One region of the Acetivibrio saccincola genome, then DNA from elsewhere that is predicted to be linked to it. Evidence: a T-box and tRNA genes for the amino acid it is inferred to sense, from the RefSeq annotation. Region 1 holds a T-box; the other regions hold tRNA genes.
What was found. A T-box is a leader RNA that pairs with one kind of tRNA and senses whether it is charged. The one in region 1 lies ahead of tyrS (tyrosine--tRNA ligase), so its partner is inferred to be a tRNA-Tyr.
Positions count from the first base shown of each region.

Region 2: it encodes a tRNA-Tyr, which carries the amino acid that the T-box ahead of tyrS (tyrosine--tRNA ligase) is inferred to sense. The anticodon was not compared.
Region 3: it encodes a tRNA-Tyr, which carries the amino acid that the T-box ahead of tyrS (tyrosine--tRNA ligase) is inferred to sense. The anticodon was not compared.

Region 1 is NZ_CP025197.1:1,812,816-1,816,093, forward strand. Features, by position in the region: gene tyrS (tyrosine--tRNA ligase) at 43-1,266, opposite strand; T-box leader at 1,381-1,661, opposite strand; gene mnmA (tRNA 2-thiouridine(34) synthase MnmA) at 1,748-2,827, opposite strand; gene nifU (Fe-S cluster assembly scaffold protein NifU) at 2,848-3,278, opposite strand, start outside.
Region 2 is NZ_CP025197.1:1,700,792-1,704,069, forward strand. Features, by position in the region: gene murD (UDP-N-acetylmuramoyl-L-alanine--D-glutamate ligase) at 172-1,575, shown strand; tRNA gene HVS_RS07550 (tRNA-Tyr) at 1,701-1,785, opposite strand; tRNA gene HVS_RS07555 (tRNA-Phe) at 1,800-1,875, opposite strand; tRNA gene HVS_RS07560 (tRNA-Ile) at 1,893-1,969, opposite strand; gene HVS_RS07565 (M42 family metallopeptidase) at 2,105-3,154, shown strand; gene HVS_RS07570 (M42 family metallopeptidase) at 3,145-3,278, shown strand, end outside.
Region 3 is NZ_CP025197.1:2,644,736-2,648,013, forward strand. Features, by position in the region: gene HVS_RS11875 (glycosyltransferase family 39 protein) at 1-288, shown strand, start outside; gene HVS_RS11880 (glycosyltransferase family 2 protein) at 312-1,292, shown strand; tRNA gene HVS_RS11885 (tRNA-Tyr) at 1,411-1,495, opposite strand; tRNA gene HVS_RS11890 (tRNA-Thr) at 1,499-1,574, opposite strand; tRNA gene HVS_RS11895 (tRNA-Asp) at 1,590-1,666, opposite strand; tRNA gene HVS_RS11900 (tRNA-Glu) at 1,747-1,821, opposite strand; tRNA gene HVS_RS11905 (tRNA-Lys) at 1,923-1,998, opposite strand; gene HVS_RS11910 (hypothetical protein) at 2,171-2,374, opposite strand; gene HVS_RS11915 (adenylosuccinate synthase) at 2,406-3,278, opposite strand, start outside.

The DNA of each region.
Region 1 (3,278 bases):
GGGTAATGGAGCTTTTTTGTATTAAATTACAAAGCAGAAAACTTAAACCAGCTTAACTTTATGATATACTTTTTTTCCTTTTTTAATTATAAGCTCATTATCTTTAAAATCATCTGCTTTAACTGTAAAATCAAATTCTTTAATTCTTTCATTTTCTACATATATCCCGCCCTGCTGTATAAGGCGCCTTCCCTCTCCTTTTGAAGGAACAAGCTTGGTTTTTACAAGTAAATCAATTATGTTTATTCCATTCTTTATCTCATCAGGTGTAATTTCAGTTGTAGGCATATCAGCAGCACTTACACCTTTTCCAAAAAGGGCTTCGGCTGCATTTTGAGCTTTTAATGCTTCTTCTTCCCCGTGAATTAGCTTTGTAACCTCGTATGCCAGCACTTTCTTTGCCTCATTTATTTCCTGCCCCTCTAATTTAGAGTATTTTTCTATTTCTTCCATAGGCAAAAATGTTAGAAGCTTCATGCATTTAATGACGTCTTTGTCGTCTATGTTTCTCCAGTACTGGTAAAAATCATATGGAGGAGTTTTGTCAGGATCCAGCCAAACGGCACCCTTTTCAGTTTTGCCCATTTTAACCCCTTCACTGTTTGTAAGAAGGGTAAATGTCATGCCATATGCTTCTTTTCCTTCAACCCTTCTTATAAGGTCAATTCCCCCTAATATATTTGACCACTGGTCATCCCCGCCTAATTGCATAACGCAGTTATATTCCTGGAAAAGCTTTAAAAAATCATAGCTTTGCATAAGCATATAGTTAAACTCAATAAATGAAAGCCCTCTTTCCAGCCTTGTTTTAAAACACTCTGCGGTAAGCATTCTGTTAACTGAAAAATGCACACCGATTTCCCTTAAAAAATCAACATATTTTAATTCCAAAATCCAGTCTGCATTGTCAAGCATCAGTGCTTTGCCGTCAGAAAAATCAATGAATCTTGAAAGCTGCTTTTTAAAGTTTTCAGCATTTTTTTGTATCTCTTCCCTGGTCATCATTCTTCTCATATCTGTTTTTCCCGTAGGGTCTCCTACCATGGTGGTTCCCCCGCCTATAATGGCAATGGGTCTGTGACCGGCTTTTTGCATATGGGACATTACAAGCATTTGAAGAAAGTGCCCTACATGCAGGCTGTCTGCAGTGGGGTCAAATCCGATATAAAAAGTAATTTTTTCGTTTTCCAATATTTTTTTTATAGTTTCTTCGTGGGTAAGCTGGGCAATAAACCCTCTTTCCTTTAAAGTTTGAAATACACTCATAACAAATTCCTCCTAATTTATGCTTTAAATATTTAAGTTCATAATTATGTTTTAAACATTATGTTCATATATTTTTATATTTAAACCTACAATAAAAAAACTTTCACGTCCTGTTTTAAGGACGGGAAAGTTCCCGTGGTACCACCTTAATTCACATATCTATATAAACATACATTATAAACATACCTTTATATATAGATATGCCTCATTTTACATAGCCGGTATAACGGCCGGCAACCGTCGTACACCTACTGAATGGAGAATAATCCATGGTTTCAGTGTGAGACTCCGGAGTGTAATTCGTCCTTCCATGTTCATAAGCCCTCCCACCAAAACGGGCTATTCTCTGGGATGTAACCATAGAAAGCTACTTAAGTCTCCTTCAACGTCTTTTGCAGTTTTAAATTTTAACATGCTTAAGTTTTGCATGCTTTTTAGTATTTTAACACAAATTAAGAACATTTACAATAAAAAAATTGTTTTATGTTATCGTTCCCCCGCCTACAACTATATCGCCGCTGTAAAACACAACTGACTGTCCCGGGGTTACGGCCCGCTGGGGTTCTTTAAACACAACTTCTACTTTACCGTCCTCTAAAGGATAAATGGTTGCATCTGCTTCCTTTGCAGAATAGCGGATTTTTGCTTTAACATCCATGGGCTTTTCTAATTTATCAATCATTATATAGTTTATATCATCTGCAATAAGGGATTTAGATAAGGTTTCATAGCTTTTACCAAGTATTACATTGTTGTTTTCAGTGTCTATTCCCACCACATACATAGGTTTTCCCAAAGCTATCCCAAGACCTTTTCTCTGACCTACGGTGTAGTGGATTATCCCTTTGTGCTTTCCTAATATATTTCCTTTTGTGTCAACAAAGTATCCGGGCTTAATTTCTTCATTTGTATTTTCCCGTATAAATTTTGCATAATCATTGTCCTGTACAAAGCAAATTTCCTGACTGTCAGGCTTTGATGCCACATTAAGATCTATTTTTTTTGCAATTTCCCTTACTTCATCCTTTGTATAGCTTCCTATAGGCATTAATATTTTAGAAAGCTGCTCCTGAGTTAAATTATACAATACATATGTCTGGTCTTTTTTTTCAGTTGCTGATTTTTTAAGTAAATATCTTTTTAAATTTTCGTCGTATTCAATAATTGCATAATGCCCTGTAGCCACATAGTCTATCCCCATGGACACCGCCTTATTAAGCATGGCTTCGAATTTAACATACCTGTTGCAGGCAATACAGGGATTAGGTGTTCTTCCATTTAAATACTCATTTTTAAAATAATCAATCACCCTGTCATTAAAGACATCCTGAAAATTCATAACATAATAGGGGATTCCCAGTTTATACGCAACACTTCTGGCATCGTCCACAGCTGAAAGAGAACAGCACCCTCCTTCAACCACCCTTGTTTCTTCACCTGTTTCAGGCCATATTTTCATGGTAACCCCTATAACTTCATAACCTTTTTCTAAAAGCACAGCGGCGGCCACCGAACTATCGACACCACCGCTCATACCTATCATGACTTTCTTTTTCGGCATTTTTTATAATTCACCCTTCGTCAGTCTATGTCGTGATTTATATCTTCACATCTTTTGCAGCATGTAATATAATCTTCTTTCTCAGAAGATTCTTTTTGAGACATGCCGTTTTTGCTTCTGTAGTCCTGTATAGCAGCCCTTATAGCTTCTTCCGCCAAATTGGAACAATGCATTTTAGCAGGAGGAAGACCGTCTAAAGCCTCTGCTACTGCTTTATTGGTTATTTTCAGGGCTTCGTCTACAGTCTTGCCTATTATAAGCTCTGTGGAAATACTGCTGGTAGCAACAGCGGCTCCACAACCAAATGTTTTAAACTTAGCATCAACTATTACATCGTTTTCAATTTTAAGATACATTTTCATTATATCCCCGCATTTGGCATTTCCAACTTCCCCAATGCCATCTGCATTTTCTATTTCTCCTACATTTCTCGGATTCATGAAATGATCCA
Region 2 (3,278 bases), 110 kb from region 1:
ATGATATAACTTATGCAATATATGCTTTATAATACATGACTTATATAATAAGAGATTTATATTATGATATGACTTTATAAAACTTAAAGAATTTAATAAAACTTATTAATAAATATGCTAAAATATAACTGTTAAAATATCTGCTAAAGGAAAGTTTTGGAGGATTTGGACTTGAATAATAAGCTAAATGAATTTAAGACATACATAAAAAATAAAAAGGTTGCTGTATTAGGGATTGGAGTTAGTAACATACCGTTAATTAAATACTTATACAGTCTGGGTGTAGATGTAACAGCTTTTGATAAATGCTGTAAAGATGATTTATGCTGTGTCATAGACCAGTTTAAGGGTCTGGACATAAAATATAGTTTAGGGGACGGCTATTTAAAAAATTTAAAAGGATTTGATGTTATTTTCAGAACTCCGGGCATGAGATATGATTTACCGGAAATTCTTTCTGCTAAAGAGGAAGGGGCAGAGATTACTTCTGAAATGGAAGTTTTCTTTGATGTATGTCCGGCCCGGATATTTGCTGTTACAGGAAGTGACGGTAAGACTACCACATCTACACTTATATACAAAATTCTTAAAAAACAAGGGTACAACTGCTGGCTGGGGGGCAATATAGGAACGCCCCTTTTAAGCAAAATTGATGAAATAAAAGAGACAGATATGGTGGTTTTAGAACTTAGCAGTTTTCAGCTTCACACAATGACAAAAAGCCCTGATGTGGCAGTAGTTACAAATCTTTCTCCGAATCATCTGGATTTTCATAAATCCATGGATGAATATGTGGATGCTAAGAAAAATATTTTTAATTTTCAGTGTGAAGAAGACAAACTGATTTTAAACTATGACAACGATATAACCAGGGAGTTTAAAAAAGAGGCAAAGGGGAAGGTTTTATATTTTAGCAGGCAACAAGAGCCTGATAAAGGTGCCGGTTTAAAAAACAGCTGTATTTTTTATAAAGACGGGGACAGGGAAATAGAAGTTGTTAATACAAAATCTATTTCAATACCTGGTGTACATAATATTGAAAACTATATGGCGGCAATTTGTGCTGTAATAGATTATGTGGATGTAAAGACAATACAAAAAGTTGCAAAGGAATTTAAGGGTGTAGAACACAGACTAGAGTTTGTTGGAGAAAAAAACGGCATATTGTTTTACAATGACTCCATAGCAAGCAGTCCCTCAAGAACCATTGCAGGCCTTTTGTCTTTTGACCGGAAAGTTATTTTAATTGCAGGGGGCTATGACAAAAATATACCTTATGATGAAATGGGACCACATATTGCAAAGAGAGTCAAATCTATGTTTTTAATCGGACAGACGGCAGATAAAATACATAACTCATTAAAGGATGAAATAAACCGCACAGGAAGAGGAAAAGATATATTTGTATGCAAGTGTGAAACATTAGAAGAGGCTGTAAAAAAAGCATATGATAGTGCTTTCTGCGGTGATATAATTCTAATGTCACCGGCAAGTGCAAGTTTTGATATGTTTAAAAATTTTGATGAAAGAGGAAAAAAGTTCAAGGGAATTGTTAAAGATATTTTAAATACTTAACTTATTAGTTAACGGAAATTTAAATTTTACTTAAAAAAGCCTAAACAGTAAAAAAGACAGATAATACAGGCTGGTTTAAATTACAGGAAAATTAAAATAAAAAGAGTTGAAGTATCAACTCTTTTTGGTGGAGGAGGACGGATTTGAACCATCGAAGGCTTTGCCAACAGATTTACAGTCTGCCCCCTTTGACCACTCGGGAACTCCTCCACAAATATTAAATTTGGTGCCCAGAGGCGGAATCGAACCACCGACACGAGGATTTTCAGTCCACTGCTCTACCGACTGAGCTATCTGGGCAAACAAAATAAATTTATTGGTGGGCCTTCAGGGACTCGAACCCCGGACCTACCGGTTATGAGCCGGTTGCTCTAACCAACTGAGCTAAAAGCCCTTGTTTTAGCACAACAATGAATAGTATAATAAAAAAAGACTTTTTAGTCAAGAGTTTTTTGTAATAAGTTTTAAAAAAGCAATTAAAGATGCAATAAATGTGTACAAAACAAAGTTTTAAAGAGGTGATATTTAAGTGGACTACACAAATATATTAAAAGATATAAGTACTTATCCTGGTATTTCGGGAAGAGAAGAGAGTTTTTCAAAATATATAAAAGGAATATTTGATAAGTACTGTGATGAAACTATAATTGACAGCTTTTATAATGTTATCGGGATAAAAAAAGGGTCTTCTGAAAAAAGCAAAAAAATCATGATTGCAGCCCATTTAGATGAAATAGGTATGGTGGTAACCGGCATTGAGAAAAAGGGATTTTTAAGGTTTTCAAATATAGGGGGAATTGACCCTAAAATTCTTTTAGCCCAGGAAGTTGTAGTGCATGGAAAGAAAGATATAATCGGCGTTATTGGTGCAAAGCCTCCCCATCTGCTAAAGGATACAGATGCCAAAAAGGCGGTTAAAATACAGGATCTTTCCATAGATACCGGACTTTCAGAAGAGGAAGTTAAAGAGTATATATCAATCGGGGATTTTGTAACATTTAAAGCAGAGCCTTTTTTGCTAAAAAACAAAAAAATAAGTTCCAAATCCCTTGATAACCGTGGGGGAGTGGCGGTTTTAATTGATATTATGGAAAAGCTTAAAAAAATTCAACATGAATGCGATGTGTATTTTGTTGCCACATCCCAGGAAGAAGTAGGGCTTAGGGGAGCTACTGTGGCAGCATATAATATAAGACCTGATGTTGCAGTTGTTATTGATGCATGCCATGGTGCTATTCCGGAAATGGCAAAGGACTTGGTTTTTAAACTTGGAAAGGGACCTGCCATTGCCGTAGGACCTAATTTACATGGAGATCTTACAAAAAAGTTAATTGACATTGCAAAAGAAGAAAACATTCCTTATCAAATTGAGCCATCCCCAGGAAATACAGGTACTGATGCGTGGGCTATACAGGTTTCAAGATCCGGCATTCCAACGGTTTTAGTGTCTGTACCCCTTAAATATATGCACACAACTGTGGAAACTCTCCATTTAAATGATATAAAGTATTCAGGAAAACTTGTTTTAAAATTTATTTTATCCATTGAAGGTGAGATAGGGGGGATATTATGTTGTTAAAAGAATTAACGGAACTTTATGGAGTATCTGGAAATGAGAAAGAAGTAAGGGAGTTTATTAAATCAAAGGCAGAAAAGTATTCAGATGAAATAAAAGTTGACTCTATGGGGAATTTGGTATGTGT
Region 3 (3,278 bases), 830 kb from region 1:
CGGAAATTCTTCCCTATAGTGTTGGCTATGATTTTTCAATATGTTCCTTGGGTAGGCGTTCCAAGATGTACATTTATATACCACTATTTTACCATTATACCTTTCTTAATACTGTGCATTTTATATGTAATTAAGAAAGTCATTGATAAGTGGCAGGATTTCAAATATTTTGCTTATATTTACCTGGCATTGGTACTGGTAGTTTTTATACTATTCTATCCAGTTGTTTCAGGTATGCATGTAAATACTTCTTATTTAAAATTAATAGGATGGTTTTGGAATTTTTAAAATAATCTTTGGAGGGAAAAAATATGTCTGATAAGATAGTTTGTTCAGTAGTAGTGCCTCTTTATAATGAGGAAGAAGTTATTTTGGAAACATATAAAAGACTAAAAAAAGTTATGGACTCTACAAATGAATCCTATGAAATTATATTTGTTAACGACGGCAGCAGGGACAAAACTGAAGAAATGGCTCATGAAATATGCAATAATGATCCTAAAATCAAACTAATTAACTTTGCAAGAAACTTTGGTCATCAAATTGCCATAACTGCAGGTATGGACTATGCCGAAGGACAGGCTATTGTTGTCATAGATGCTGATTTACAAGACCCTCCTGAATTAATTCCAAAAATGCTGGAAAAGTGGAAAGAGGGCTATGATGTTGTATATGGAAAAAGACTTGCAAGGGAAGGGGAAACCTTCTTTAAAAAGTTTACGGCAAAAGTTTTCTACCGCTTTTTAAGAAAAATGACAGATGTAGATATCCCCGTTGATACCGGGGACTTTAGGTTAATCGACAGGAAAGTTGCAGAAGCTCTTAAACTGGTTAATGAGCGCAACAGATATATAAGAGGAATAATAAGCTGGCTTGGATTTAAACAAATAGGGGTTGAATTTAACAGGGATAAGCGCTTTGCCGGTGAAACCAAGTATCCTTTAAAAAAGATGCTTAAATTCGCTTTTGACGCTATAACCTCATTTTCATATAAACCTTTGAAACTGGCGTCATATATGGGCTTTTTCCTGTCATTTTTCAGCTTTATATACCTTCTGGTTGTTCTTTATACCAAACTTTTTTCAAAGAGCTTTGTACAAGCCGGATGGGCTTCTACCTTAGCTGTAAGCCTGTTTTTTAACGGCATTACCCTTATAATTCTTGGAATAATCGGGGAGTATATAGGAAGGATATATGATGAAGCTAAAGGCAGACCATTGTATATTATAAAAGAAACTAAAAACTTTTCTGAAGATAAAAAGGATAAAATAACAGTAAGAAACGGAAGGTAGTAGTAAACAGACATTTTGAAACCACGGGCACAGCCCGTGGTACTTTAATTGTAAAAAGTTTTAAATCATAAAAAGGCAAAAGTCTTGTCAACCAAAAAACAATTGACAAGACCATTTCTGGTGGAGGGGGACGGATTCGAACCATCGAAGGCTGAGCCAACAGATTTACAGTCTGCCCCCTTTGACCCCTCGGGAACCCCTCCATGTGGAGCTGGTGGACGGATTTGAACCCCCGACCTGCTGATTACAAGTCAGCTGCTCTACCAACTGAGCTACACCAGCTTATTAAATTTTCAATGGCGACCCGGAAGGGACTCGAACCCTCGACCTCCAGCGTGACAGGCTGGCATTCTAACCGACTGAACTACCGGGCCGTATCTCATTTGCACCTGCCCAACTGATTCGTCAGCGATAAACAACTTCTGACGAATCAGCCGCTTAATACAGGTTATCATGGTGACCCATAGGGGACTCGAACCCCTGTTACCGCCGTGAAAGGGCGGTGTCTTAACCGCTTGACCAATGGGCCATTGATAATTTTAATGTTTTTGCTGACAAACTATATTGTAACTGCATCTGTCGAAAAAGTCAAGCAATAAACTAAAAAATATTAAGAGTTTTAAAGTTTTGTGGTGAGCCATGAAGGAATCGAACCTTCGACACCTTGATTAAAAGTCAAGTGCTCTACCGACTGAGCTAATGGCTCACATAATTTTTGTGTCACACAATTACGTATTGTACAATAAAACATATCATTTTGTCAACAGTTTTTTTTAAATTTTTTTTATTTTTTTGTACCACTCCCTAAAAAGAGCTGTAAGGCTCTATTTTTTAGTCTATTATATTAATATGAAAAGCATAAATTTATGGTTCTTATATTATTCTGAAGCTCCCAAAACTTCCAGTAATGCTTCCTGCAGTACCTTAGAAAAGTTTATCCCTGCTTTTTCCGCTTTAACATTAAGCCAGTACGGAATTGTGCAATTCTTTTTAACTGCCCGGTTATCTACTTTCTTACAATATTCTGCAAAATCCACATCCACCCAGGTAGCAAAAAAAGATGCTGTTTTAAAAAACAGCATCCCTTTCATTTATTTTTAATATAAACACGTCTTACACCGCTATAGTTTGCTCTCTTTCCTTTCCTACGCCAATAAGCTTGATTTTTACTCCTACAATCTCTTCAATCCTTTTAAGGTACTTTTTTGCGTTTGCAGGAAGGTCTTCAAAAGTTTTTGCATTTGAAATATCGCTATCCGGCCATCCTTCAAACTCTTCATATACAGGAGTACATTTTTCAAGTTCTTTTAAGCTTGCCGGAAAACTATTTATTGTACGACCGTCTTTTTCGTAAGCCACACAAAGTTTTATATTGTTTAATTTACCAATGGTATCCACATGGTTAATTGCCAGCCCTGTAAGTCCGTTTACCCTGGCAGCATATCTTATCATAACGGTATCTAACCATCCGCAACGCCTTGGTCTTCTTGTTGTTGTACCATACTCGCCGCCAAGTTCCCTTATTGTATCACCAATTTCATTATCCTGTTCGGTAGGAAATGGTCCGGCTCCTACCCTTGATGTATAAGCTTTTAGCACACCATATATTTCATCAATATAAACAGGTCCGATTCCTGCACCTGTACAAACTCCTCCTGCAATGGGATTTGAAGATGTAACATAAGGATAAGTTCCAAAATCCAAGTCTAAAAATGTAGCCTGGGCTCCTTCAAACAGTATATCCTTTTTCTCAGTAATGGCATCAAAAAGCAGGCTGTTTACATCACATACATGTTTTTTTAAAATCCTTCCATACTCTAAATACTCTGATATTACCTCATCTTCATTGAGCTTTTCTCCTTGATAAACTTTTTCAATAATTAAATTTTTAATTTCCAAATTCTCTTTTACTTTTTCTACAAATACATCTTCATCAATAAGGTCACACATCCTGATTCCTGATCTATCGGTTTTATCAGAGTAGCA